Dongshaea marina: one gene and its partner. The protein of the gene in region 1 interacts with the protein of each later gene in a pairwise test. Links are inferred from orthologs where the notes say so. Each region holds a gene or a part of one and is shown in the gene's direction. Other genes may lie near its edges.

Region 1 (14,961 bases):
GACCTACGGTGGTGAGATGAAGGCGTTCGATCAGATCGATAACGCTCCTGAAGAGCGTGAGCGTGGTATCACCATCGCAACTTCTCACGTTGAGTATGACACTCCTGAGCGTCACTACGCTCACGTAGACTGCCCAGGACACGCTGACTATGTTAAAAACATGATCACCGGTGCTGCTCAGATGGACGGTGCTATCCTGGTTGTTGCTGCTACTGATGGTCCTATGCCTCAGACTCGTGAGCACATCCTGCTGGGTCGTCAGGTTGGTATCCCATACATGATCGTGTTCATGAACAAGTGTGACATGGTTGATGATGAAGAGCTGCTTGAGCTGGTTGAGATGGAAGTTCGTGAACTGCTGTCTGAGTACGACTTCCCAGGTGACGACCTGCCAGTAATCCAGGGCAGCGCTCTGAAAGCACTGGAAGGTGAAGCTGAGTGGGAAGCTAAGGTTGTTGAGCTGGCTGAAGCACTGGATTCTTACATCCCTCTGCCTGAGCGTGACATCGACAAGCCATTCCTGATGCCTATCGAGGACGTATTCTCAATCTCTGGCCGTGGTACTGTTGTAACTGGTCGTGTTGAGCGCGGTATCGTTACCGTTGGTGACGAAGTAGAAATCGTTGGTATCAAAGAGACTACCAAGACTACTTGTACTGGTGTTGAAATGTTCCGTAAGCTGCTGGACGAAGGTCGTGCAGGTGAGAACATCGGTGCCCTGATCCGTGGTACTAAGCGTGACGAAGTTGAGCGTGGTCAGGTTCTGGCTAAGCCAGGTTCTATCACTCCTCACACCAAGTTCGAGTCTGAGGTTTACGTTCTGTCTAAGGACGAAGGTGGCCGTCATACTCCGTTCTTCAAAGGCTATCGTCCACAGTTCTACTTCCGTACTACTGACGTGACCGGTACCATCGAGCTGCCAGAAGGCGTTGAAATGGTAATGCCTGGTGACAACATCAAGATGGTTGTAAACCTGATCTGCCCAATCGCAATGGACGAAGGTCTGCGCTTCGCTATCCGTGAAGGCGGCCGTACTGTTGGTGCGGGTGTTGTTGCTAAGATCATCGAGTAATCGATAATCTAATCAACACGAAAAAGGTCGCTTCGGCGGCCTTTTTTATTATCTGCAGAAAACCACCTCCGGCTTCATGACTGAGCCCGAACTGAGATCCAGATACTCCCCCCTTCATCTAAAGGCGACTAAGATATAATCAGTTCAGCAAAGGATGATGCAATTATGAAAATACGGATCCTGGGTGTTGGCTGTATCGCTCTGATTGTTACAAGCCTGCTCGGCGGATGTGCCGTCAACCAGTCCAGACAGCGCACCAGCATAGTGGATTACCTCTACCCGAAAAATACGCAACAGGTGATCGAGCCATCAATTCCGACACTCAAGCTTCCTCTGAGCGTTGGTATCGCCTTTGTCCCCAACCCTCAATCCCAACCCGGAGCTCCAAACCTTTGGTCCGGGAGAGTGGATCAGAACAACCTGACGGAAGAGACCAAGATGGCTTTGCTACAAAAGGTGCAAAGTCATTTTGAGAAGCTCGACTTTGTCAGTGATATTCAGCTGATCCCTTCGGCATACCTGACACCGGAGGGGGGATTTAATAACCTTAATCAGATCCAAAATATGTTTGGGATCGACGAGATCGCCCTGGTCTCCTACGATCAGGTTCAATTTACTGACGAGGGAGCTCTTTCGCTTACCTACTGGACCCTTATCGGGGCTTATGTTGTCTCGGGTGAAAAGAATGACACCAGCACCATGCTGGATACGGCAGTCTATGACATCAAGAGCCAGAAGATGCTATTTCGGGCGCCAGGGATGAGCCGGGTCAAGGGATCATCGACTTTGGTGAACCTGAGTGATCAGCTGAGAAAAGATAGCGTGACAGGCTTTAATCAGGCAACCGAGCAGATGATTAAAAACCTGGATATCCAGCTCAAGCTGTTTAAGGAGAAGGTGAAGAGTAACCCTGACAAGTTCAAGGTAGAGCATAAAAAAGGCTACACAGGCGGGGGAGCATTTGGGCCAGTCATGCTAATACTCCTGCTGATTGCTGGCTGTATTTTCAGACTTAGATTTCGCCAAACCGATTAAGCTCATTGAGGCCGCCAGTGCGGCCTCTTCCTTCCTGATGCATATATTTTCCTTTGATTCAGGATATCTTCAGTATTTGTTGCCTAGGCCGTACAGAAAGCATACAATCGCCAGCTTTCATCATCCCCTGCGACAAACCAAGTTGTTCCTCCGCAGGGTATATCTGAATTGGTGACACTTTAAGCGTCACTCATGAAACCCCGGTCATACATATGACACGAGTTACCGCCTGGGAGGCATTTTTGAGTTTTTTAAGAAAACTGCATCAGGGGCAGCTGAGTATCAGCTCTCACCTGCTCACTCTGATCTATTCCTTTTTTATTATAACCTTCTGCAATTTCTCTTTGTGGAGCGATGCGCTGCATGGTCATGGAGCGGATCCTCATCCGGCAAGTCCCCTGCTTGCATTCGTGCTGTACCTGGTGCTTATTATTGTTCTCAACACCCTGCTGTCGATCGTCTCTTTTAAATACCTGCTCAAGCCGATATTAATCGTGGTGCTGTTTATCGCTGCCGGTACGGCACACTTTCTGGATAACTACGGCGTCATGATCGATAAGAACATGATCCGCAATGTGATGCAGACCGATGTTCACGAGAGCGGTGAGCTACTGACAACCCACCTGCTTGTCTACATGCTGCTGTTAGCCGTGATCCCAAGCTATGTCATCAGTCGCCTGAAGATCTCCTATCACTCCTTCTTCAAAGAGCTGGCGATTCGGGTGGTGACAGCCTTGGTCCTGCTGCTATTCGCCGGGGCTCTGATGTGGAGCCAGTACCAGGATCTGGCCTCATTTATTCGCAACAACCGCTACCTGAGGTTCGTGCTGGACCCATCGGCTCCCATCTACTATAGCTTTGGCTATCTTCGGGGAGATATTCATAAGGGCCCCATCGTTCTGAAGAAGCTCGGAACCGATGCCCACAAGGGCAAGACCCTGAGCGAGTCGAAGAAAAAGCTCCTGACGATTGTGGTCGTTGGCGAGGCGGCACGGGCACAGGAGTTCAGCCTGGATGGCTATCCACGCCAAACCAACCCCGAGCTCTCCAAACTGGATGTAGCCAGCTTCAAGCAGTTCTCAAGCTGTGGCACCGAAACCGCGGTCTCGGTTCCCTGCATGTTCTCCATCTATAATCGCAGCGATTATAGCTACGAGAAGGGGATATCAACCGAAAATGTAGTCGATGTGCTCAAGCATGCCGGATTCAACCTGCTGTGGCGCGACAATGATGGTGGCAGCAAGGCGGTCGCCGATCGGATCAAGGAGATCGATGTAGACTCCCTTGGGGATACCCGGGACTGCAAAGATGGGATGTGCAGGGATGATGCGCTGCTCTATAAGCTGCAGGACTACCTGGACAAACAGACCGGTGATACTGTGATTTTCCTGCACCAGAAGGGCAGCCATGGTCCGGCCTACTATCGCCGGGTTCCCGAGGCCTATACCCAGTTTAAGCCAATCTGCAAGTCAGCATCTTTCTCTGACTGCTCACGCCAGCAGATCATCAACTCCTATGACAACACGATCCTGTATACGGATCACCAGCTCGCGAGAGTGATCGATTTTCTCAAGAAAAATGAGGGACGTTTTAACAGCTCTATGCTGTATCTCTCCGATCATGGGGAGTCCACGGGAGAACATGGGATCTATCTGCATGGCACCCCCTACATGTTTGCTCCCAGTCAGCAGACCCATATCCCGTTTATCGCCTGGTTCTCCCCCGGTTATAAAAAGGAGATGGGGCTCAACATGCAGTGTGTCAACAAGCTGTTGAATAAGCCTTTCTCTCAGGATAACCTGTTCCATACGCTACTGGGTGTGACCGATGTGAAGAGCAAGGTCTATCAGCCCGAGATGGATATCTTCAGAGAGTGTCGCCAATGAAACCCGGTAATACAGGGCTAATCCGCATCATCAAGGCAACCGGCTACTCCCTCAAGGGATTTGCCGCCGCTTTTCGCCATGAGGCAGCCTTTCGTCAGGAGCTGTTGATGGCGGTGATCCTGATCCCACTGGCCCTGTGGCTGGGCGATAGCGGGGTCGAGCGAGCAGTGCTGATCGCCAGCGTGGTGTTGGTGATGCTCGTTGAGCTCGTCAACTCGGCGATTGAAGCCGTGGTCGATCGCATCGGCTCTGAGCGTCACGAGCTGTCGGGGCGAGCCAAAGATATCGGCTCTGCTGCGGTGATGTTGGCACTGCTATTGATGGTTGTCTGCTGGGCACTGATCCTCTGGCCCTAAACCGAAACAAACAGACCGGCTTAGGGCGGTCTGTTTGCATCTGTACCCTCTCCTTTGCGATAAACTCCCCTTGCTTCACCGCACGCATGCCGATAGAATATCAGCTCATTTTTTGACCTGGCGTTATTCTGATGTCTCTGAGATCCCTACTTTGCGCTGCACTACTGCTGATTGCCTTTTGCGGCACAGCTCAGGCTGAAAGTACGCCAAGTGCATCTCAGGATCTCATCCCGCAAACCGAGATGCACCAGCTCATCCAGAAGGGACTGGCTCAATTCAAGCAGCGTCTGGTCACCCTGACCGCTATCAAAAACTCTAAGCCCCTCATCGATTTGAGTAAGCCTGAGCCCACAAGTAACGATGACTATTTTGGCCCCACCCTGAGAGTCGATAACCCTCTGACGGAAGATCAGCAGATCTGGGTTGGGATCAAGGCGCCCCTGAGCTAATAATTAGCTCACAGTCACAACCTGAGTCTCCATTCTGAAGCCGCTCTCCTCTGCAACCAGTTTGACCTCCATTGCCTTGATCTCAGACAGGGATCGCAAATGGGTACCACCACAGGGGATCACAGCTTTCGGTTCCCCCTCCAACTGACAGTGCCAATAGCGAGAATCCAGCAGCCCCTCTCCCGCATGCTCCATCCACACCTTTGCCTCTGCGGCCTGCCACCCATTAAGTTGCTGATTAATTCGGGCTGTAATCTCAGGCAGTTGCTCCAGCGCATCGGCCGAGTTAAAACCTTTTTTGCGCAATGACTTTCCAAGGCGGTAGCGATCCAGTGATTCAAGCTCGGCAATTTTTGACTCGGTGATCGCCAGGCGATCAAAATCAATCTCTCCCAAAGCATCGCGAGCCCCGGGATCTTTGCGCCAGTACTCCCTGAGCGCCCGGTTAAGAGCCAGGGAAGCCAGGTGACAGCCGGTATGGGCCGCACTTAGCCGTGACAGGTATGCCATATCCAGCTCAAGAGTCACCTGCTGGCCAATCTCAACTTGTGGCTGACACTCCAGGAGATGAGCCGCGACAAAGACCCAGCCTTCACTGCCCACCTTCACCGGGATCTCATGCTCAAGATAGAGCTCGCCAGCTGAGTTATAGGCTCCCAGAATGCAATTGATTATCGGGTAGCTCTGCCCCTTAACCCTTAAACTTCCCCGGTCCCCCGGCTGATCCGGCCAGCGAAAATTCTCGGCATGGAACTGGGTCTTTTCAGTCACGGCTATCCAACCGCGGGCGGTTTGCTGCAGATCCAGCAGGCGGGTTTCCAGCTCAGGACAAGATGCCTCCAGGCGGGTGGGTTTCATCTCAAACATCATGCTCTCTTCATTGTGTGTATTCAACGACGGCGGTTTATCCAGTCAAAAAGGCTGTGGCTGACCCATTCAAATCCGCTATCTACCCATCCCAACAGGGTGCCACGCCAACGAATACAACTCAATCACAAAGGTTGTTGCGCCTGTGGTAGTAATTTTATACAATAGCGCGCCTTTTAAATCAGTCACATTCTATTCGTTCCTTGCCTCTTAAGGTCTGACTGAGCCTAGGCGGAGGCTGATTAATCCGTAAGGAGCAACCATGCGTCATTACGAAATCGTATTTATGGTGCATCCGGACCAGAGCGAACAGGTTCCGGGCATGATCGAGCGTTACACTGGTTCGATCAAAGAGAACGGCGGTCAAATCCACCGTCTGGAAGATTGGGGTCGTCGTCAACTGGCTTATCCAATCAACAAGCTGCACAAAGCTCACTATGTTCTGATGAACGTAGAAGCTGAGCAAGCGGTTATCGACGAGCTGGAAACTACTTTCCGCTATAACGATGCTGTACTGCGTAGCATGGTCATGCGCGTTAAAAACGCTGTAACTGAAGCTTCTATCATGGCTAAGGCCAAAGAAGAGCGTCAAGAGCGTTCTGACCGTCAAGAGCGTCAGGTTAAGCGTGAAGAGTCTCAGCAGCCTGCTGCCGAGTAAGCATTTAAGTTATAGAGGATAAGCGCAATGGCACGTTATTTCCGTCGTCGTAAGTTCTGTCGCTTCACCGCTGAAGGTGTAACTGAGATCGATTACAAAGATCTGGCGACTCTGAAAAATTATGTTACTGAGTCTGGCAAGATTGTACCTAGCCGTATCACTGGTACTCGTGCGAAGTATCAGCGTCAGCTGGCTCGCGCAATCAAGCGTGCTCGTTACCTGGCTCTGCTGCCATACACCGATCTGCACAAGTAATCGGTAGTTAGCAGGCCTAACTCCATTCATATTAAGAGGAAAGGTAATGGAAATCATTCTGTTAGATAAGTTCGCTAAACTTGGCTCACTGGGTGACAAAGTTTCTGTTAAATCTGGTTATGCTCGTAACTTCCTGATCCCACAGGGCAAGGCTGTTATGGCAACCAAAGAGAACATGGCTGCTTTCGAAGCGCGTCGTGCTGAGCTGGAAGCAAAAGCTGCTGACGATCTGACCCGTGCACAGGGCCGTCTGACTCTGCTGACCGAGATGGACACTGTCGTGATCACCACTAAAGCGGGTGACGAAGGCAAGCTGTTCGGCTCTATCGGTACTCGCGACATCGCTGATGCCGTGACTGCTAAAGGTCAGGAGCTGGCTAAGAGTGAAGTTCGTCTGCCTGAAGGCGCTCTGCGTCACACTGGTGAGTTCGAAATCACTGTTCAGCTGCACTCTGAAGTTAAGGGTGCTATCAAGCTGGAGATCGTTGCTGCCGAGTAATCTCGTCTGCCTTGATCAGAAGCTGAAAAACCCGTGCCACCTGGCGCGGGTTTTTTGTTATGGTACTGTCTATGCCAATCGTTTTAGGAACGCCCTATGGCCAACTGGATTGAAGCCACAGTCACCGAAAATCATCACTGGAACCCTCAGCTTTTTTCTCTCAAAATCTCGGCCCCACTCCAGCCTCACCTGGCCGGACAGTTCGTCAAGCTGGCGCTGGATGAAGGCGATAAGCGCGTCGCACGAGCCTACTCCTTCGTCAATGCCCCGGATAACAGAGCCCATGAATTTTTGATCATCGAGATTGATGATGGCGCCCTGACCCCCAAGCTCAACCAATTAAAACCCGGCGATAGGCTGTGGGTGACAGAGAAGCCCCAGGGTTACCTGACCCTTGATGAACTCCCTGAAGGCAAAGATCTGTGGCTGCTTGCCACAGGTACCGGCCTCGGACCATTTCTCTCTATTTTGCAGGAGTCGGGAGTCTGGGAGCGTTTTAGCAAAATTAACCTGGTCCACGGGGTACGCTTCGCTACCGATCTCGCCTACCAACCGCTGATCGCCAAGCTGCAGGCCCAATATCCGGATCGCCTGAGTTATGTCCCTGTGGTGAGCCGGGAATCCCACAATGAAGGGCTTAGCGGCAGGATCCCTGCGGCGATAGAGTCCGGAGCTCTCGAAAGCTACTGTGATACTAGCTTTACCCCTGACTCTAGCCAGGTGATGATCTGCGGCAACCCGGCGATGGTGAAAGATGCAATCACAGTCCTGAAACTCAAAGGACTGACAAAAAACCTGCGGCGTAAGCCGGGTAACATAACAGTTGAACAGTACTGGTAAGCAAGGAGTGTTTGATGGATGTAAGCTGTAAGGCGCTGATTTTTGACCTTGATGGAACCCTGGCCCATAGCATAGAGGCTCATAATCAATCCTGGGCCGAGGCTCTCAATCAATTCGAGATCCCCTTTACCCGGCAAAGGATGAATCAGCTCGGCGGGGTCTCACTCAAAGAGACGATCCGAATATTGCTTGAAGAGGCTGATATGCAGCAGGATCAGGCCGCTGTACTTGCCGCCAAGGAAGAGGCTTTTTATCGCCGGGTTGAGCAGGGTATCAGGGAGACACCACTGGTTGAGCAGGTGGTACGTTACTTCTATGGAAAGCTGCCGATGGCCGTTGGCACCGGATGTGAAACCCTGATGGCCCAGCGGGTACTGGAGGCGATGGGGATCCGCCACTACTTTGATCAGCTGGTCGGCGTAGAGCAGGTATTACATGGTAAACCTGCCCCGGATATCTTTTTGCGCTGTGCCGAGCTCCTGGATACCCAACCTGAGTGCTGCATGGTGTTTGAAGACGCCGAAGCCGGAGTCCAGGCGGGCAGAAGAGCAAAGATGCAGATCATCGATGTTCGTCAGGGCTGGCCAACGGCTGCAGAGTTACTATCTCTTTAATTCCATAAATATAGAAATACCACTTCCCCACAGCATCCATTTACGTTAAAGTGAATGCCGTTTGAGGTTGAAAAATGTTTCAGCCGCCACCATTTCTTGTTACAGAGCATGGACGCTGAGGTCTTATGCATTCTGACTGGCAGCCAGCCCCAGGGCGACTGTTCCAATTCAGCTAGCTGGAGCTATCTTGTGAGCGAATCTTGTACCAAGCAACTGGAGCAACTATCGACTCCGGAAAATATTTCCTCCCTGCGAGGGATCCGTCGTGGCATAGAAAGGGAGACACTGCGTGTCACTCCCGATGCTCATCTGGCACAGAGCCATCATCCTGCGACTTTGGGCTCAGCCCTCACCCACGCCAACATCACGACCGATTACTCTGAAAGCCTGCTGGAGTTTATCACCCCGGTCTCGGACTGTACCGAAATCCTGCTCAACCAGCTGTCGGATATTCACCATCAGGTCACCAAACAACTCGATGGCGAACTGCTGTGGCCGATGAGCATGCCCTGTATCGTCGAAGACGATGCGGGTATCCCTCTGGCCCAGTATGGCAGCTCTAATATCGGTAAGATGAAAACCCTGTACAGGGAGGGGCTACGCAACCGCTATGGCAGCAGGATGCAGGTGATTGCCGGGGTCCACTATAACTTCTCAATGCCGGATCGCTTCTGGAGCCTGCTGCAGAAGCTCAATAACAACCAGCAGCCGCTGCAGGATTTTATCTCCGACAGCTATATGGGACTGATCCGTAATTTCTACCGTTACGGCTGGCTGATCCCCTATCTGTTTGGTGCCTCTCCCAGCATCTGCCGCTCATTCGTCGAAGGCCGTGAGCAGGAGCTGCCTTTTGAGAGCTATGGCAATGGCACCCTGTTTTTACCCCATGCCACCGCGCTACGTATGTCTCGCCTGGGTTACACCAGCACAGCTCAAAGCAAGCTGGATATCTGTCACAACAGCTTACGTGGCTATATTCGCTCCCTGCAACAGGCCGCCTGCTGTAAAGAGCCTGAGTTCAGCGCAATAGGCCTTTACAACAAAGATGGCAAGCGCCTGCAGCTCAATGACAACATTCTGCAGATAGAAAATGAGCTGTATGCGCCGATCCGCCCCAAGCGCACCACTAAGCCGGGAGAAACACCTCTGGAGGCCCTGCACTCTCGTGGTATCGAGTATATTGAGGTCCGCTCTTTGGATATTAACCCATTCAATCCCCTTGGGATTGGTGAAGAGGAGATCCGCTTCCTTGATGAGTTCCTGATCTGGTGCCTGCTCACCCCATCGGCTCCGCTGACCCAATCGGAGACCACTGCCAATCGGAGTAACTTTGAGAAAGTGGTTCTCGAGGGGCGCAAGAGCGGACTAGAGCTTGAGCTGAATGGGCAGTCGATCGGGCTTCAGGATTGGGCGAAAGAGATCTTTAATCAGCTCAAACCTATCGCGCAGTTGTTGGATAAGTCAGTGTGCCGGGATGCTTATCTCAAGAGCTGGCAGCAGCAACTCAACAAGATTGAGGAACCTGAGCTGACCCCATCGGCGCTCCTGCTGGCAGAGTTTAAGCGCCGGGGTGGCAAGATGACCGAGCTTGCGATGGAGCTTGCTCAGGAGTACCGCCAGGATCTGCTGAACCGGGATTACGGCTACTTTGATGCCAACTACTTCAATGAAGAGCGCGAGCGCTCATTGCAGCAACAGCGGCAAATCGAAGCCACCGACAACATCAGCTTTGAGGCATTTCTTGAGAACTACTTCGACAAGCTCCAAGGCAAATACCAGCCTCAACATCTGACCAAGGAATAACCTCAGGCAGGATAAAATCTCAGGGGCCATCATGCGCCCCTGAACAAATTAGTGTGGATAGATAATCAACCCTTTACCGAAGTTTCATGCAGATACCGCCAACATAATTGCCCATCAGTTAACTCCATGATGGCAGTTGCCCATCGCTGGCTTATGACATCGTTTTGAGAATGCACCTCTCGGTAGCAAACAACTGCATTATCTTCTATTACAGTAATCACTTCTATTGAGTCAATATCAATCTTTAACCCCTCTCTCTTTCCCATGTTATTTATAAACATCTCATTTACCTGAGTTAAGCCTATCCTCTGTCCCTCAGTAGTGACCATTTCAAAATCATCAAGGAAATAGCTATTAATTTTTTCAAGTGCACCATCGATTAAAGGCTCTTTATTTATAAAGATGTCTTCTATTAGCTCATGGATATCAATAATGCTTTTCTTTGCCTGAAACTCTAGGTTATTTTTCATCAATTGCGCCTTTTACTTAATTTATAGTAAGAATATCATTCACTAATCATTTAGAAGATCAAATAAGTCATGAATAAGATATCTTTAACGAAGATATAATCCACCATTAATATCTATCGTCGTTCCGGTAATCGATGATGCATCGGGCGATGCTAATATGGCCGTCATCTTAGAAATATATCCGGGGTCACCATGCTTTCCTACTGGAATTGAGTTATTAATCTTTTGAATCTCCTCAGAAGATAGGATTTCTCGATTCAACTCAACATCCAGAGGACCAGGTGCTATGGCGTTTACAGTAATCCCCTGTGATGCTAACTCACGTGCAAATACTTTTGTTAGAGTAATGATCCCCCCTTAGATGCCGCGTAGTGGGCACCGGTTGCTGAGCCCCCGTTCTGGCCAGCCAGTGAAGAGATGTTAATTATTCTCCCATAATTATTATCTTTAAAATAACTACCGAAAACCTGACTCCCTAAAAAAACACTCAATAGATTTGTTGAGCTAACATCCAAAAATTCATCCGGGGAGATATCAAATATTGGCGTCGTACTTGTACGGGCGGCATTATTAACTAGCACCCCCACTCCTCCAAATCTCTCTGCAACTAGTTTTAAAGCAGATTCAAACCCAGACTTGTCTGTCACATCCAATCTTATAGCAATTGAAGAACCACCATCTTTATTGATCCTATGCGATAATTTTTTTGCTCGTTCTAAATCAATATCTGTTATGGCAACATGATACCCAGAGTCTGCTAGCTCTTTAGAAATAGACTCACCCAGACCTCGCCCAGCTCCGGTGATTACTGCGACATTTTGATAATTAAGTGTTTTCATTACTCACCTTCATTAAATGGTGTTTTTTATTAGTTTAATACCCTATCAGCTACAGCATGAGCTGAATAAATTAATAGAGTAAATATGATGCATAGGAAAATTAACACTTTCTCAATCATCGTGAGAGAAGATAAGTTAGCAAGAGTGGTTATGCTTTCTGTTTGACTATTCTAATAATATCTGTTTATCTATCAATATTCGAATTATCAATTAATAATTACTCTAGAGGTAATAATGAAGCAGTTCCAGGGACTCTACGAGTTTGTGTCTGTTGCTGAAAAGCTCAGCTTTAAACTTGCCGCTGAGGCACTTGGCGTTTCACCAGCCCAAGTCAGTCGCCAAATCTCAACCCTGGAACAAAGACTCGGGGTCAAGCTCCTGTACCGCTCCACCCGACAGGTGGCCTTAACCGAATCTGGCGGTATCTATTATGATTACTGCAGCAAGATCATTGAACAAATAGACGAGGCAGAGAGTGCGATAAGCCAGCTCCAGCAGAACCCCATGGGCTTACTACGCGTCACGGCTCCTCATGCCTATGGAGAGCAGGTCGTCTCACCACTTCTCAATCAATTTGTAATGCAATATCCAGAACTCAAACTCTGGCTACAGCTTTCTAACCAGGTCATCGATCTGGTCCAGGAGGGCATTGATCTTGGTATTAGAATTGGCAACCTGACTGACTCCAGCATGATTGCGCGTCGTCTGACCGAACGCTCCTTGCACCTGGTTGCCACTCCTGACTACCTGGCTAAATTTACAAAGCCAAACTCTATTAGAGAGTTGGTGAATCACAGCTGCCTGGCACGGTTTAATCAGGCATGGAGCCTGAAAATTGATGGCAAAGAGCAAAGCTATAAGCCAAAAGGAAAGCTTAGTAGTGATAGTGCTCAGGCACTTCTTAATGCTTGCCTGGAAGGACTTGGCATCGCTCAACTTCCGAACTACTATCTTGACAGTTACCTGGCATCAGGAGAGTTGATCCCATTACTTGAGGCACACCAGCCTGATCCTGAAGGTATCTGGGCAATCTACCCTCATAACCGCCAGCTATCACCCAAAGTGAAGTGTGCCGTCGACTTTCTGCAGGAGCGGATTCAGGGCACTATAGATAAATAGGGAAAATATCAGCAAACCCGACCATATAGCCAAGAAAGCTGTAGTAAGCAGGGTCTTACTCGTTGTAGATCACTATCGTCAGATGAAACTGATCTGAGATCAGCTAATTAGTTTACGAGCTCAACCATCTCCTCCTTCATAAGAGAGTCGTATGCCTCCTGTAATTTAAGCTTAATCGAATCAGGGGTCGCCAGGCTGAGCGCTATGTATGGAGGGGTTCTGAAAAGAGGCATAACATGAACGGCTCGGTTGGGATCCCAGCCATAGTGGGAAAATTCCGACTTCATGGTGGAGTCATCGAAGGCGATCATGTCGAACCTGTCATAGAAGAACATCTTGATGGTCAACTCAACCGCATGAGGTGTATACAGGTTATGAAAACCATTGTCTTGTAGCCACAAGTGATCCATTGAGTCCTTATTGGCCCCGATCCTATAGCTCTTAGCCTCCTGCAAAGTGATAGGGCTGATATGCTTATTCTTTTTCAGCCTATACAGAGAAGTAACTCCCCCACGCCCCAGGGGCCTGACCCACTTAAACAGTTTCTCGCGAGTTGGGATCCGGATGATGGTATAGATCATGACACTTTTATCTTCCTGGGCCATTCGATACGCCCTTGCCCATGGGTAAACCTTGATCTGATACTTGATTCCTGCACGCTCCAGAACCTTCTTCACTATCTCGGTTGACAGCCCTTTAACCTCGCCAAACTCCTCATAATTATATGGCCGCCAGTTTTCAGTCACCACCAATAGCTCCTCTGAATGGCTATTCAGCGAGCAGGAGAGCAGAGGCAATAGCAGCAACAGTCGCATCCGTTTAACACGACTGCGGATAACATGACCCAGTCGAGAAAAGTGTCCCATTCGTAAACGATCGGTGAACCAGGTGGGGATATTACTCATGCCAGCTCTCCATGCCGGGATGAATCCAGATCAATTCATCGCTTCGATAGCTCATCCTCTCTTGATTATTGTCCCGAACCACAGATAGCTCCAATTTTCACAGGGCACTTCGGATCCGGCCAATCGCTTCTCTTGGCAGGCTCTCACAGGTGGCACCCAACCCAACTAAGGTTAGGCACTGATATTTGCAAACTGTTGCACTCTTCTTTCAACTTCTGGAATATAGAACACTGCCCTTCCTGCCCGGGAAGAACTCAGTCAGTTCAGGGAGTATCGATTTGAAAAAAAAGGAATTTAAGGGATTACTGCTGCAGATCCGCGATCAGCGTAAGGTCCGCCTAGAGGAGTGGGAAAGCTTTGCCTGTTTAAGTGGCCTGGCCCTTGAACAGCTGGATATTCTCAACGTGTTTGATACCCCGCACTTTGATGCCGATGTGCTCCAGGGGTATGACGCTCTGTTCGTCGGCGGTGCCAGCGAGGCGAACGTTCTGCAGCCCGATAAATACCCCTTTGTTGGCAGTGCCCAGCGGCTGCTTGTGGAGTGCCTTGACTCTGAGCTTCCGGTCTTTGCCTCCTGCTTTGGCTATCAACTGGCAGTGTTAGCCCTGGGAGGTGAGATCATCCACCAGCAGCAGGACTTTGAGATGGGCAGTGTGCCTATCTCTTTAACCCGTGAGGCACGTCAGGATCCTCTTTTCTCAAGGGTTGATGATCCCTTTATGGCGATCTCCGTCCATCAGCAAAAATCCCTGCAGTGTCCCCCGGGCTGTGTCTCTCTTGCCTATACTCAGCAGTGTCACCACGCCTTTCGGGTCAAGGATAAACCCTTCTGGGCATTTCAGTTCCACCCAGAGGTCGACCGGGCAACCCTGGTGGAGCGGCTAACCTTCTATAAAGACAAATACACCACGAATGATGCCCACCTCGATGAGGTTTTGAAGAGCACGGTTGAAACTCCCGAGTCCAACGCCCTGCCTCGAATATTTACAGACTGGGTGGTATCACAGAAGAGCTGACTCAGGGGAGTTGGATCTCGATATCCTTGCGCGTGACCAGATCCGCTCCGCTGGCATCAAGCCTTGCAACCAGCTCCCAAGAGAGCCTGGCGTCCTCCCCGGGTTGAATCAGCTCGGCCCAGGCTTTCAGAGAATGCCGACTGCCCCTGACCGGTTGAAGATTCTCTTCAGAAAGCCTGAACATAAAATCATATGATCTCTCGTCGGCTGGCTCATAGTTGCCCCCCTCATCCAGCAGCAACTCCTGTCGATAAAGGGTCTCCTTGAACTCCCTGACT
Region 2 (15,164 bases), 1.5 Mb from region 1 along the record:
AGAGCTCAAGCATCAGCTCTGGATCGAGGCCTCCTTTCACTCATATCCAAGGGGGATCTACTATGTGATCTCGGATGAGGAGAGGATCTGTGGCTATATCCTGTGGTGTGTGAAAAACGGTTTTCGTGAAAAGACCATTATCGAGCTGGAGCAGATCGGGGTACACCCTGATTCTGCCGGGAGAGGACTTGGAAAAAAACTCATCGAAACCTCTGTTCGGCAATTTAAAGATCACCTCGGCTCCCTGGGTCACGCAGTGGGGGCTATCCTGGTGACGACCTCAGAGGGGAATTATGCCGAGCACCTTTACCAATCTGCCCTGGGGGTCTCCCGCGCAGCTGTGATCCAGGGGTATGGTTCGGGCAGTGAAGTGATCTTATACAACAACCATCTCAGTTAAAGGTATCAACGCCTCTGTTTCCATCCAGCCTCAGGAGGGCTTGTGCATAAGCTACGTCCAGCAAAAGCTGAAGATATTGCTCGAATCTCTGAAATAGAAAATCTCTGTTTCCCCAAAGCAGAGGCTGCCAGCTTGAGCAGATTTAAAGAACGGTTTGCCACATTCCCTGAGTGTTTCTACGTGCTTGAAGTCGATGGCATCGTGGTGGGGCATATCAACGGTTGTATTACCAATACCCCCGAGTTACCCGATGAACTCTATTCAGATGCTTCTCTTCACTGCCCTGATGGAAAGTATCAAACCGTATTCGGATTGGCCGTTGCCCCCGAGTTTCAACGCAGAGGGTATGCTTTGCTGCTGATGAAGCACTTCATCGAAATCAGCATAAAACGTGGTCACCTTGGCATGGTGTTAACCTGTAAAGAACCACTTATCGGTTTTTATCGGCAGCTGGGATTTAAGTTTTTGGGAAGATCTGCATCCAATCATGGTGAGGTCGACTGGAACGATATGCTGCTGAGCTATGAGATAGATACACAACCGGGTACAAGATAGACTGTTACCGCAGAATGGCACAGGGAGGTGAGTCCAGATGAAAAAGCTCAAGATCCGTTGGCAGCCATCCGCTTACCCTGAGGACAAAAAAAAGAGCCGCATCATGCAGCTCTTGCCTGGGGATGCTCTTTCACATTGGGGGCTTAGGAAAGCCCCAGGATCTCCCCATTCGCATCGATATCGATCTGATGGTAAGCGGCATTCTCCCCCAGTCCCGGCATGGTCATCACGGCGCCGCACAGTACATAGATAAAACCTGCGCCGGCATTGACCTTCACCGAGTTGATCGGCACCACAAAACCCTGGGGGGCTCCCTTGAGGCTTGGGTCATGGCTGATAGAAGCCGGGGTCTTGGCCATGCAGATCGGCAGTTTTCCAAAGCCTCCCGCTTCCAGCTGCTCAATCTCCTGGCGCGCCTGGTTGGAGAGGTGAATTCCCTTACCACCATAGCCACACTCAACCAGACTCAGCAGTTTCTGAGTAATGGTCATACTCTCTTCATACAGAAGCTGAGGCTTGGCCTGAGGCAGCTCACAGGCTTTTTGTACCGCCTGCGCCAGCTCGAGGGCCCCGCATCCACCGTGGGCAAACGCCTGGCTTTCACAGGCGGCAAAAGCGCCCTGTGATTTCGCCCAGCTCTTCAGCCACTCTAGTTCCTCTTCGGTATCTTCGGCAAAACGGTTGATGGCAACCACCACCGGCTGGCCGTAGCGCAGGCCATTTTGGATATGCCAACCCAGGTTTTCTGCGCCCTCTTCCAGTCCCTCCTGATCTGGCAGGGCCAGCTCTTTGGCACTAGGAGCCTTTTGTGTCTGCTGATATTTATGGGCGTGGGATTTAAGGCCGCGTAGGGTGGCAACCACCACCACGCAGGAGGGGGCGATCCCGGATTGACGGTACTTAATGTTGAAGTACTTCTCCATCCCCATGTCGGAGCCAAAGCCGCCCTCGGTCACCACATAATCGGCAAGCTTGATCCCAATCTCATCGGCGATGACAGAAGAGTTGCCGTGAGCGATGTTGGCAAAGGGGCCGGTGTGGACCAGAACCGGGCTGTTTTCCGTGGTCTGCAGCAGGTTGGGCTTGAGTGCATCCTTGAGGGTCACTGCCATCGCGCCTGCGACTTTGAGCATCTCACAGGTGATGGGTTTGCCCTGCAGATCATAGGCGACTATGGTCCGGCCCAGGCGCTGACGCATATCCTGGAGATCCTTAGAGAGTGCTAAAATTGCCATCAGCTCAGAGGCTGCGGTGATATAAAAGCTATCGCTGCGCTCGACCCCATCTTTATCGCCACCCTGGCCGACCGTGATGTGGCGCAGGGCGCGGTCATTGTGATCCACAACCCGTGGCCAGACGATCCGCTTGGGATCTATATTCAGCCGGGGTTGGCCGGTCTTTTTCTGGTATTCATCGCCTAAACGCTCTTCGTGGAACAGCCGGGCGTCCAACGCTGCCGCGGCCAGGTTATGGGCGGCACTCACGGCATGGATATCACCGGTCAGATGCAGGTTCATCTCCTCCATCGGCACCACCTGGGAGTAGCCACCTCCGGCTGCGCCACCCTTGAGGCCAAACACCGGGCCCATGCTGGGCTGGCGAATACAGGCGAGGGCCTTATGGGTTTTATTGAGAGCTTGGGAGAGACCTATGGTAGTAACTGTTTTGCCTTCACCCAGTGGGGTGGGAGTGATGGCGGTGACCAGGATGAGTTTGCCGTTGGGGCGGGTTTTGAGGCGAGAGAGCAGGGGAGTGGAGTCGAGTTTGGCCTTATGGTGACCGTGGGGTTCGTATTCCTGCTCCGACAAGCCTAACCGTTTTGCGATGTAACTGATGGGCCTTAGCTTTGTTTGGCGTGATATTTCCAGATCGCTTATCATGTTGTACGTCTATCCAATGATGGGGGATTCAAGGATGGTGCGGAGTCTAGTCGATTTTGAGACAAATTTAAATGCCCGGGGTCAAGGTGATGAATAATACCCTGGATAGAAGAGAGTTATCTGTGTCTCTTCCTGAGCTACTGGAGACCTCTCATCGCAAACTTTTCTCCCTGGAGGGGATCATTCAAAAGGTCTCGCCGATCTTTGGTATGGGGTGGCGCTGGTTAGTCTGTGAGGATCTGCAGAAGGATTTTGAGCAGCAAGCCGCAGCCCTGCTTTCCGTAAAGCTCGCCGATCATAAGAATTTGCAGATCCTGATCCGTCTTGCGGCCGAGTTTTCTCTCGAAACCCTGAGTGTTGAACTTGGATATGTACCCGATGAAAATTTACGGGAGCATTTGGCAGATAAGATCGGTTGTTATCGGTTACAATGGTGTGATTCGAGTCTGGTTGTGACCCGGACACCCAACAAAAAATAGAGATAGAGTTTCTGAGCTGACAGCTGTGGTCGTCATTCGAAGAAAAATCATCATTGATTTTCCAAATTATGCCCTCATATAGTCGTTCAAAGCCTGAAGCTGAGCTATTCAAAGAGGATGTCTATGAATTCAGAGCGTTTTGAAGAACGCAACGAGCTTCCTGTTCTTCCCTTGCGGGATGTGGTGGTTTATCCGCACATGGTGATCCCACTGTTTGTGGGACGCGAGAAATCGATCCGCTGCCTTGAAGTGGCGATGGAGCAGGACAAGAAGGTATTACTGATCGCCCAGCGCGATGCTTCCGTAGATGAACCGACCGGAGATGATCTCTACCAGGTCGGCTCTCTGGCCAATATTTTACAGCTTCTCAAGCTTCCCGATGGCACGGTCAAGGTGCTGGTAGAGGGGGTTCAGCGGGCAGAGCTCAAGAGCCTGCAGGGTGATGAGGAGTATTTCACCGCCGAGATCGAGCTGATGCCGACCCAGGAGCTGCAGGATGCTGAGCAGGATGTACTGATCCGCTCGGCGATCAGCCAGTTCGAAGGCTATATCAAGCTTAATAAGAAGATCCCACCCGAGGTGCTCACCTCCATCTCTGCCATCGATGATGCGGCGCGCCTGGCCGATACCATGGCGGCACACATGCCACTGAAACTCGATGAGAAGCAGCAGGTGCTGGAGATCACCGATGTTGCCGAGCGTCTTGAGTACCTGATGGCGCGTATGGAATCTGAGATCGACATTCTGCAGGTTGAGAAACGGATCCGCTCGCGGGTTAAAAAGCAGATGGAGAAGAGCCAGCGCGAGTATTATCTCAATGAGCAGATGAAGGCGATTCAAAAAGAGCTGGGTGATCTGGAAGATACCCCGGATGAATTTGAGCAGCTGCAAAATAAGATCAATGAGTCGGGGATGACTCAGGAGGCGCGGGAGAAGACCGAGGCTGAGCTACATAAGCTCAAGATGATGTCTCCGATGTCTGCTGAGGCGACCGTGGTTCGCGGTTATATCGACTGGATGATCCAGGTGCCCTGGAAGAAGCGCACCAAGGTGAAAAAGGCGATCGATAAGGCCAAAGAGATCCTGGATGCCGACCACTTCGGACTGGAAGAGGTCAAGGAGCGGATCCTCGAATACCTGGCGGTTCAAAGCCGGGTCAACAAGCTCAAGGGGCCAATTCTCTGCCTGGTAGGGCCTCCCGGAGTGGGTAAAACCTCCCTGGGTCAGTCCATTGCCCGTGCCACCGGCCGTAAATATGTACGGATGGCCTTGGGCGGGGTGCGAGATGAGGCGGAGATCCGTGGTCATCGCCGCACCTACATCGGCTCGATGCCGGGTAAGCTGATCCAGAAGATGGCCAAGGTCGGGGTGCGTAACCCGCTGTTCCTGCTCGATGAGATCGATAAGATGTCATCGGATATGCGTGGCGATCCCGCCTCAGCCCTGCTGGAGGTGCTGGATCCGGAGCAGAACAACAGCTTTAACGATCATTACATGGAGGTGGATTACGATCTCTCGGATGTGATGTTTGTTGCAACCTCCAACTCGATGAATATTCCGGCGCCGCTGCTGGATCGGATGGAGGTGATCCGTCTGTCCGGTTATACGGAAGATGAGAAGCTCAATATCGCCAAGCAGCACCTGATTGAGAAGCAGAAGAAGCGTAATGGTCTCAAGAAGAGTGAGTGTGTCATCCAGGATGATGCGCTGATCGATATCATCCGCTACTACACCCGTGAAGCCGGGGTACGTGGCCTGGAGCGCTCCATCTCCAAGATCTGTCGCAAGGCGGTCAAAGATATCCTGCTGGATAAGAGTCTCAAGGCGGTGACAGTCACGGCCGAGAACCTCAAAGATTATATGGGCGTTCGTCGGTACGACTTTGGTAAGGCCGAGGAAGAGAACCAGATCGGTCAGGTGACCGGGCTGGCCTGGACCGAGGTGGGCGGCGATCTGCTGACCATAGAGACGACCAAGGTACCGGGCAAGGGTAAGCTCACCTATACCGGCTCTTTGGGGGATGTGATGCAGGAGTCGATCCAGGCGGCGATGACAGTGGTTCGGGAGCGTGCCGAGCGCTTTAATATTCCTGCGGATTTCTATGAGAAACAGGATATTCATGTTCACGTACCTGAGGGTGCAACGCCGAAAGACGGTCCGAGTGCGGGGATTGCCATGTGCACCGCTTTGGTTTCCTCTTTGACCGGAATTGCGGTACGCTCAGATGTAGCCATGACGGGGGAGATCACTCTGCGTGGCGAGGTGTTGCCGATCGGCGGTCTCAAAGAGAAGTTGCTGGCGGCACATCGTGGTGGGATCAAACGCGTGTTGATCCCTCACGAGAACGAGCGGAACCTGGAAGATATTCCAGATAATGTTAAACAGGATCTTGACATTCGTTGCGTTCGCCGCATCGATGAGGTTCTGAAGCTGGCGCTGGTTGAAAATCCGGCAGAATCGACAGGGAATGCTTGATAGAGTGCAAAAATCACCGGTTAGATAGGGTTTCAGGGCTTGTCACAAAGACGAATCGGCAGTAGCCTTACTAACCGGACCTAGCCGATGCCGATCGGCAATTGTTGATTGGCTGTTGTATTGGTTAGTTTTGCTTAGTTATTAGCTTGAAACAGGCTCTTGAGTCTGTTGCTGTTCAAGTTCTTGTCCCGGCCAGGGAGAGATAAGTTTCCGGTGGCAATAGTTAGTCAAGAGGGGAAGAAAACGTGAATAAATCACAGTTGATCGATCGAATCGCTGAAGGCGCTGATATTTCTAAGGCTTCGGCCAACCGCGCTCTGGATTCATTTGTTGAAGCCATTACTGAAGCGATGAAGCAGGATGACCAGGTTGCTCTGGTTGGCTTCGGTACTTTCAGCGTTCGTGAGCGTTCTGCTCGCAGTGGCCGTAACCCACAAACGGGTGAGACCATCCAGATCGCTGCAGCCAAAGTGCCTGCGTTCAAAGCTGGTAAAGCGCTGAAAGACGCTGTCAATTAATCGGAACCTGGCTACTCGTGCATCAGTGGAGCAACATCTCATTCTTGATGCACCGAGTGATTAGATTCCCGACCGTAGAACGAGGCGCATCGACTGGATGCGCTTTTTTATTGGTCGCCATCTCACATCACAAGAGTCTGAATTAACATGTTGGAGAAGTTAAGCGAAGGCACGAACAGCATCTTTGTTAAGATCATCCTGTCTTTGATCATTATCTCATTTGCTTTGGCTGGTGTTGGCAGCTACATGAATCGCCCTGCGGATACGGATGCAGCCAAGGTCAATGGGGATACGATTTCATCTCAGGCCCTGGAGCGTGCCTATCAGAATGAGCGCTCTAACTTGCAACAGCAGATGGGCAGTGAATTTTCTAAACTGGCGGGCAACCCTCAATACCTCAAGCAGCTGCGTGAGAACGTGCTGCAGAACATGATCAATGAGACCCTGCTCAACCAAACCGTTTCCGATATGGGGTTGCGTGTCAGTGATGCACAGGTAAAAGCGCTGATCCGCTCTATGCCTGCTTTTCAAAAAGATGGTCAGTTCGATAACGAACGCTACCGTTTACTGCTGGCCCGCAGTAATCAAACGCCCGATCAGTTTGCCGCGAGCATGATTCATGATCTGTCTCGCCAGCAGTTCATCAATGGCATGGTGCAGGATGACTTTGTACTGCCCGATGAAGCCAAATCTCTGGAGACCCTGCTGCGCCAGACTCGGGATATCCGCTACCTGATGATCCCGCATAAACCTTTCCTCAAAGAGGTGAAGCTGACCGATGCGGATGTCAAAGCCTACTATGATGCCAATCATCAGCGCTTCATGCGTCCCGAAGAGGTGAAGGTCAATTACCTGCTGCTTAATGCAAAGGATCTGGCGAGCACCATCAAGGTGGCCACTACCGATGCCAAGCAGTACTATGAGCAGCACAAGAGCCAATATGTACGCCCTGAGAAGATCCATGTCGCGCATATTCTGGTGAAGTTCGGCAAAGATCCGAAGGCAGCCGAGCAAAAGGCCGAGACGATCCTAAAAGAGCTCAAGCAGGGCGCCGATTTTGCAACCCTGGCCAAAAAAGACTCTCAGGATATCTTCTCAGCTAAGAAGGGCGGCGATCTGAGCTGGTTTGGTAAGGGCGTGATGGATCCGGCCTTTGAGAAGGCGGCCTTTGCTCTGAATAAGCCAGGGGAGCTCTCCGGGGTTGTGAAGAGTCAGTTTGGCTATCACATCATCAAGCTGTTGGGCGTTCGTCCTAAGCAGACTCTGCCATTTGCTGAGGTCAAAGCAGACGTAGAGCAGACCCTGAAGCTCAACAAGGCAAAAGACAAGTTCTATGATACCCAGCAAAAGCTTGCGGATCTGACCTTTGAGAACCCGGACTCACTGGATTATGCCGCAGAGCAGGTTGGCCTTAAGGTTCAGAAGACGGGCTATTTCAGCCGTGGTGATGCACCGGCACCCCTGAACAGTGATAAGGCGCTCAAGGCGGCTTTCTCCGAGTCACTGCGTCAGGATAATACCAACTCAGATGCACTGCAGATCTCCGACGATCAGGTACTGGTCCTGCATATCGTTGGCTACAAAGAGCAGGCGGTGAAACCTTACTCTGAAGTAAAGGATCTGGCGAAGAGCCAGCTAACCGATCAGAAGGCGGCGGCCAAAGCGACCGAAGTTGCAAATCAGCTGCTGGTGAAGTTGCAATCTGGTAAGTCGATTGCAGCTGAGTTGAAACAGCATGGCTGGGAGCTCAAGACCGCGAACAATGTTGCGCGCTTTGATAACAAGCTACCTGCCAATCTGGTGCAGACCCTGTTTACCATGCCTCATCCAAGCGATAAGCATCGCTCCATCCAGGTGATTTCGCTGCCCGGAGGTGATGAAGCCCTGGTTGAGCTGCTGAAGGTGACTCCGGGTAAGAATGAGCCTCAGCTTGCGGCCGTGATGACTCAGCAGATTCTTAAGATGCGTCAGGGAGCCGATTATCAGGCGCTGATCAAGACCTTGCGTAAGAACGCCGAGATCAGCTATCCGGATAAAGCTGCCTCAGACTCTGAGTCGTCGCAGTGATCCGCTTGCCTGCTTGCTCTGAGCCAGAGTGAGCATGCCTTAAAAATGGTCAGCTTCCTGTCGGAGTTGACCATTTTCTCTTTTCGCAACATTCGCTATTATAACTAAGCAGGCCGCTAAGTTTTTCGGGTGCATAAAGCTGTTTTAGTTCATGTGGAGATTATCGTTTTGATTCGTGTATTACTGGTTGATGATCATGAACTGGTCCGGACCGGGATCCGTCGTATCCTGGAAGATGTTCGCGGCATGGAAGTTGCCGGTGAGGTGGATAGTGGAGAAAAGGCGGTCCAGTGGTGCCGGGAAAATCCTGCCGATGTGGTGATGATGGATATGAATATGCCGGGGATCGGTGGACTGGAAGCAACACGTAAGATTTTACGTTTCAACCCGGACATCAAGATCATCGTCCTGACCGTGCATACCGAGAATCCATTTCCCACCCGAATGATGCAGGCGGGAGCCGCCGGTTACCTGACCAAGGGCGCCGCCCCCCGTGAGATGATCCAGGCGATTCGTCAGGTCCATAGTGGTCAACGCTTTATCTCACCTGTGGTGGCCCAGCAGATGGCACTCAGCCAGTTTGACGCGCCTCAGGATAACCCCTTCAAGAGTCTCTCGGAGCGCGAGCTGCAGATCATGCTGATGATCACCAAGGGACAGAAGGTCACCGAGATTTCTGAGCAGCTAAACCTCAGCCCAAAAACCGTCAACAGCTACCGCTATCGGCTGTTCAATAAACTGAATATTGGTGGCGATGTGGAGCTGACTCACCTGGCGATCCGCTATGGAATGTTAAGTACCGATGGCCTGTGAGCCTTTCAGTTGAATCGGAAACTCCACACGCGTGTTTGATCCCAAGACATTTCTAAGCACTGTCACTCATCAAAGTGGCGTTTATCGCATGTATGATGAGCGTGGTGAGGCGATCTATGTCGGCAAGGCAAAAGATCTAAAAAAGCGCCTGGCCTCCTATTTTCGGGAGCGGGTCGACCGGGGCAAGACTCAGGTTCTGGTCTCAAAGATAGCCTCCATCGATGTCACAGTGACTCACACCGAAGCCGAAGCGCTGGTGCTAGAGCAGAATTACATCAAGCGTTACCAGCCCAGATATAACATTCTGCTGCGTGATGATAAATCCTACCCCTTCATCGTTCTCAGTGCCCATCAATATCCCAGGATCAGCCTGTATCGCGGGCCACGTAAAGGCAAACACCAGTACTTTGGTCCATATCCCAATGGGGGCGCTGCCCGCGACAGCATGCAGCTTCTGCAGAAGCTGTTTAAGCTACGCCCCTGTCCGGATTCGGTTTTTTCTCACCGCTCTAGGCCCTGTCTCAGCTATCAGCTGGGGCGCTGCAGCGCACCTTGTGTCGACAAGATAACCGAGCAGGAGTACCAGCAGCAGCTTGAGATGGCGCGGGTGTTTCTTAAGGGGCGCAGTCAGGAGTTGATCGGCCTGCTGGTGGAGAAGATGGAGCAGGCCAGTCAGGCCCTGCAGTTTGAACAGGCCGCTCAATATCGCGATCAGATCCAGATGCTTCGCCAGCTCCAACAACAGCAGAGCGTTGAAGGCTATGGAGAGGAAGCTCTGGATGTGATCGGGGTTGCAAGCTCCCAGGGGCTCGCCTGTGTTCACCTGCTGTTCATTCGTGAACAGAAAGTGCTGGGAAGTCGCAGCTACTTTCCCAAGATCCCAGCCGATACCGATCATGGGGAGCTGTTACGCGCCTTCATTCTGCAGTTTTATCTGGAGCAGGGGGACAAGCGCCAGCTGCCAAGGCGGGTGCTACTCTCTGAGTCGGCGGATGAGATGACACTGTTGGCTGAGTCTTTGAGTGCTCAGGCGGGGCATCCGGTACGGCTGCAGCTCGCCAGAGGTCCTCATAAGTCTTCGCTGACTAAGCTGGCGGTCACCAATGCCAGCAGTGCCCTGGCGACACGGCTTTCGAGCCGGGCGACCCTGAATGAGCGCTATCGCCAACTGGAGCAGTTACTCCAGTTGAAGCTGCCGGTTTCGAGGATGGAGTGTTTTGATATCTCCCACACCATGGGGGAGAAGACGGTGGGATCCTGTGTGGTGTTTGATCGTAACGGTCCGCAGAACTCTCAATATCGGCGCTTTAATATCGAGGGGATCACGCCGGGAGACGATTATGCAGCGATGCGCCAGGTCCTTCAGCGCCGCTACCTCAAGGGCACAAAAGATCAGTGTCTGCCGGATATCATCTGGATCGATGGTGGCAAGGGGCAGCTCAGCAGTGCCGAAGAGGTGCTGAGTCCCTGGTTAGACTCCCTGGCTGAACCCAGGCCTCTGCTTATCGGGATCGCCAAGGGAGAGGGGCGCAAGCCCGGACTGGAAACCCTGATCCTCGGGGGGAGTTACCAGAAGATAAATCTGGATTCGGATCACCCGGCCCTGCACCTCATACAGCAGATCCGCGATGAGGCCCACCGATTTGCGATTGGTGGGCACAGGCAGCGACGCGGCAAGGCTCGAACCTCGAGTGCTCTGCAGCAGATCCCCGGGGTGGGGGCTAAACGGCGCCAGGCATTGTTGAAGTATCTTGGGGGGATCCAGGAGGTGATGGCAGCAAGCGTGGAAGATTTAACCAAAGTCCCTGGGATCAGCGCGGCAATGGCAGAAAAAATCTTTCATGCATTGCATCATTAGCAGCCATCATGCACCATAGGCGCAAGGCCTACAGCAGTTGAGCAGCTCCATGAATACAATACCCAATATTCTGACCTTTTTTCGGCTTTGTCTGATCCCGGTTTTTATTATTCTGTTTTTCCTTCCGATGCAATCGGCCTATTTTTGGGCGGCTCTGATCTTTGTGATTGCTGCCTGGACGGATTGGTTTGATGGCTTCCTGGCGCGTAAGCTGGGGCAGATGACCCCGTTTGGAGCCTTTCTTGATCCGGTGGCGGACAAGGTGATGGTGGCCTCGGCCCTGGTGTTGATCGTGGATCATTACCACTCCGCGCTGGTGACGATTCCGGCTCTGTTTATGATTGGCCGGGAGATCCTGATCTCTGCACTGCGCGAGTGGATGGCTGAGCTGGGCAAGCGCTCCAATGTGGCCGTCGGCTCCCTGGGCAAGTGGAAGACCATGATCCAGATGCTGGCACTGGTGGGGCTTATCTGGCAACAGAGCATCTGGATGGTCTGGGCCGGCTATCTGCTGCTCTATGTTGCCGTGGTACTGACGCTTTGGTCGATGTTCCAATATCTAGCTGCGGCCTGGGGAGATCTGCGCGCTCAGACCTGAATTTAGTCACACTGATTTTTTAGGGGAGCCTTTGTGCTCCCTTTTTCATGCCTGTTCACAATCCTCGCCCCAAACTTTGAACTCAGTCACGCCCTGAGATTTTTTATTTTTTCGGGTTAAGTTTTAGCGGGGTGGGTCGCTATAGAGACATAGTATTTAGCGAGGAGGCTGGCATGAGATATCTTCAACAGAGGGTTGCCCTGATGGCGGCCGGGCTTCGTTATCATAAGTGGGTGTTTAAGGTCGTGGCAGCCTGGTTGCTGGTCCAGATCCTTATCCTGGTTCTCATCCAGCTTGGGATCCGCATGATGATATGAACAGAAGTAATTGCGGGAAGATATTAGCCTCTTCGTCAGAGTCAGCATAGTGTCCCTGAGAACCTGCTATTGCCTTGTCTGTTACCTTGAATAAACCAAATCTTTGAGTGACTCATGCTCCATGGATAGTCAGGGGCGAGTTTGGGGATCATGGTTTTCGGGAAAGGTGGGAGTGAGGCTGCCAATGTTCGCCATTAGCAGCCCGGATGCAGGCTGAACCCTAATTACGCGTCCTGTTGTTTACGATACTGACGCAGGGCAACCAGCAGGCAGACGATACCGATCAGGTGGGGGATGAGGGTGATTTCATGGGAGCCGATATAGTTAATCATTTTATAACCTCTAAATGACTGAAAAAATAAAAGAGAAGCTGTAAAGCTTATGAATAAGGCGCTACCTGTATAGGTAGAGTCAACAGATCTTGCACAGCTCCCCTCTGAGGAGTTTTGTGGCAAGAGGCCAGGTGTTAACCAGCAACAGCGCAGATGATAGGGTGGCTTCCCTGTATTGTAAAACGTTTAATTAATGATCAATTCGAAGGTTGACCCGACCGATACGAATTGTTACCTCTCTGTTGATTCAGTGTTAGACTACATTGCAGATCTGGCCTTGAATGGATCTATCTCAGGAGATGACGTTTGATTTCAGGATGCTTGTTTCTTGGGCTTGAGCTCAACCCGGTTGCCATCCATGTCCCGGATATACAGGGATAAGCCAAAGCCGCTGGCCCCGTAACGCTCGGCAATCTCTTCACAAACGATGCCCTGGCTCTGTAGCTTAACTTTTAGAGCCTTGAGATCGCAGGGGGCGATCTCAAGGCAGAAGTGATCCAGATTATGAGTCGCGGGATGGGACGCCTGATGAGAGGGGATCTGCTGGATATCGATGAGAGAGGCGCCGGCACGCAGCTGGATGAGATTGGCTTCCGCAAGCTCTCTTTCGAGGGTGCAACCAAGTTTATTACAGTAGAACTCACTCAGCTGTTGTGCATTGTTACTGCGCAGGACCAGATGATCCAATCCGTGAAGGGTTAACATGGGCTTTCCCCTGTGCTGCTCTGTGTTAAGTGTATGGCCAGGCCAAAATTCGTCAATGCGGTGACTCAAAGCCTGATTTAAAAGTAGCCAACCACAGGGTTGAGCGGCATTTCGTTACGATCCAGGGCAAGCTTTTCGCCCCTGTTTCTGCTAGAATTCGCGCGAATTCAAATCAACCGAAGGCATTCAATGACTTGGATTGACTACCTTATCCTGGCTGTGATCGGGCTCTCCGCTCTGATCAGCCTGTTTCGTGGATTTGTCAGAGAGGCTCTCTCTCTGGTGATCTGGTTTGCGGCTTTCTTTATCGCAAGCCATTTTTACGCCCCGCTCGCTACCTACCTAACCGCATTTGATGACCCCCTGGTCCGTAAAGCCCTCGCCATTGCTATCTTGTTTGTCGCAACTCTGATCATCGGGGCTGTGATCAACTATATCATAGGGCAGTTGGTCTCCAAGACGGGTCTGACCGGAACCGATCGAATATTGGGATTGGTATTTGGTGCAATACGCGGCGTATTGATTGTGAGTGCACTGCTATTTTTTATGGATGCATTTACCACTGTGGATCAGACCAGCTGGTGGAACAGCTCGCTGTTGATCCCCAGATTTGGTTTTATCATCCACTGGTTTTTTGAGTTTATTCAAAATTCGTCGAGCTTCCTTCACCGGGCTTAACAGGACAGTTATAGAGGTCGTTTAGGATATGTGTGGAATAGTAGGAATTGTAGGTTCAACCCCTGTCAACCAGGGCCTGTATGATGCATTGACTGTACTGCAACATCGCGGGCAGGATGCGGCGGGCATTGTCACTGTTGCCGATGATATGTTTCGCCAGCGCAAGGCCAACGGGCTGGTACGGGATGTTTTTGAGGCCAAGCATATGTGCCGCCTCAAGGGAAATCTCGGGATCGGTCATGTGCGTTATCCCACCGCGGGAAGTTCCAGTGCGGCAGAAGCCCAGCCATTTTATGTCAACTCCCCCTACGGGATTGCCTTGGCTCACAACGGTAATCTGACCAATGCCCGCGAGCTCAAGCTGGAGATCATGGGTAACGGCAAGCGACATATCAATACCTCCTCTGATTCAGAGATCCTGCTCAATGTGCTGGCCCATGAACTGGACAAGCAGGATAAGAGCGAGCTGAACGCTAAGGATCTGTTCACTGCGGTGCGCAGCATTCACCAGAAGGTGCGTGGTGCCTACTCTGTGGCTGCTCTTATCATAGGTCATGGTTTACTGGCATTCAGAGATCCGAATGGTATTCGTCCCCTGATCCTGGGTCAACGGACCAACGACGCCGGCGGTCAGGATTACATGGTTGCCTCGGAGAGTGTGGCTCTGGATGTAAACGGTTTCGAAAGGGTACGCGATCTGGCTCCTGGTGAAGCTATTTATATTCATCATACCGGCCGGATGTTCTCCGAGCAGTGTGCTGAGAAACCCCAGTACTGTCCCTGTATCTTTGAGTATGTTTACTTCTCCAGACCCGATAGTTACCTGGACCGGATCTCTGTCTATGGTGCCCGGGTGCATATGGGTGAGAAGCTCGGAGCTAAGATCGCTCGCGAATGGGATGATTTGAATATCGATGTGGTGATCCCGATTCCGGAAACCTCCTGTGATATAGCGCTGCGTATCGCACAGCAGCTTGAGCTTCCCTATCGCCAGGGGTTTGTGAAAAACCGCTATATCGGCCGTACCTTTATTATGCCCGGGCAGCAGATCCGCAAAAAATCGGTGCGCCAGAAGCTCAATGCCATCGGCTCTGAATTTGCCGGGAAAAATGTTCTGCTGGTGGATGATTCCATCGTGCGGGGGACCACCTCACAGCAGATTGTCCAGATGGCTAGAGATGCAGGAGCCAACAAGGTTTACTTTGCCTCGGCGGCGCCGGAGATCCGTTTCCCCAATGTATATGGCATCGATATGCCAACCTCTAACGAGCTCATTGCCTATGGTCGTGAGGTCGATGAGATCTGTCGCCTGATTGGCGCCGATGGCCTGATCTTCCAGGACTTAAGCGATCTTGAAGAGGCGGTACGTGAGGAGAACCCGGATATCCGCACCTTCGAAACCTCGGTGTTTACCGGACGTTATGTGACCGAAGATGTGGATAACGCCTATCTGGAGTATCTCAACGAGCTGCGCCATGATGACGCCAAG

What was found.
Region 2: the proteins of rplI (region 1) and lon interact in binary tests that used the Escherichia coli proteins (3 or more experiments, as listed by UniProt). The link is inferred for Dongshaea marina from one-to-one orthologs.

Annotation. Positions count from the first base shown.
Region 1 is NZ_CP028897.1:4,491,100-4,506,060, forward strand. Bases 5,564-8,350 are described here. They hold rplI (50S ribosomal protein L9), read left to right. Parts: upstream 5,564-6,624; coding sequence 6,625-7,077; downstream 7,078-8,350. Other genes in these bases: DB847_RS21015 (alanyl-tRNA editing protein), read right to left, coding at 5,564-5,665; rpsF (30S ribosomal protein S6), read left to right, coding at 5,928-6,323; rpsR (30S ribosomal protein S18), read left to right, coding at 6,351-6,578; DB847_RS21035 (ferredoxin--NADP reductase), read left to right, coding at 7,174-7,917; DB847_RS21040 (HAD family hydrolase), read left to right, coding at 7,932-8,350. Also shown: tuf (elongation factor Tu), read left to right, coding at 1-1,072; rhlP (rhombotarget lipoprotein), read left to right, coding at 1,238-2,107; DB847_RS21000 (phosphoethanolamine transferase), read left to right, coding at 2,320-3,993; DB847_RS21005 (diacylglycerol kinase), read left to right, coding at 3,990-4,349; DB847_RS21010 (hypothetical protein), read left to right, coding at 4,481-4,798; more of DB847_RS21015, read right to left, coding at 4,802-5,563; more of DB847_RS21040, read left to right, coding at 8,351-8,531; gshA (glutamate--cysteine ligase), read left to right, coding at 8,721-10,334; DB847_RS21050 (DUF4440 domain-containing protein), read right to left, coding at 10,400-10,804; DB847_RS21060 (LysR substrate-binding domain-containing protein), read left to right, coding at 11,878-12,762; DB847_RS21065 (substrate-binding periplasmic protein), read right to left, coding at 12,870-13,667; DB847_RS21070 (type 1 glutamine amidotransferase), read left to right, coding at 13,946-14,683; DB847_RS21075 (vacuolar protein sorting-associated family 26 protein), read right to left, coding at 14,685-14,961.
Region 2 is NZ_CP028897.1:2,996,670-3,011,833, reverse strand. Bases 3,124-6,113 are described here. They hold lon (endopeptidase La), read left to right. Parts: upstream 3,124-3,437; coding sequence 3,438-5,789; downstream 5,790-6,113. Other genes in these bases: DB847_RS14215 (HU family DNA-binding protein), read left to right, coding at 6,035-6,113; DB847_RS14225 (hypothetical protein), read left to right, coding at 3,124-3,314. Also shown: DB847_RS14240 (GNAT family N-acetyltransferase), read left to right, coding at 1-400; DB847_RS14235 (GNAT family N-acetyltransferase), read left to right, coding at 533-955; DB847_RS14230 (formate--tetrahydrofolate ligase), read right to left, coding at 1,099-2,835; more of DB847_RS14225, read left to right, coding at 2,925-3,123; more of DB847_RS14215, read left to right, coding at 6,114-6,307; ppiD (peptidylprolyl isomerase), read left to right, coding at 6,455-8,374; uvrY (UvrY/SirA/GacA family response regulator transcription factor), read left to right, coding at 8,543-9,187; excinuclease ABC subunit UvrC, read left to right, coding at 9,201-11,045; pgsA (CDP-diacylglycerol--glycerol-3-phosphate 3-phosphatidyltransferase), read left to right, coding at 11,095-11,643; DB847_RS24440 (hypothetical protein), read left to right, coding at 11,817-11,960; DB847_RS14190 (VOC family protein), read right to left, coding at 12,605-12,997; DB847_RS14185 (CvpA family protein), read left to right, coding at 13,187-13,675; purF (amidophosphoribosyltransferase), read left to right, coding at 13,704-15,164.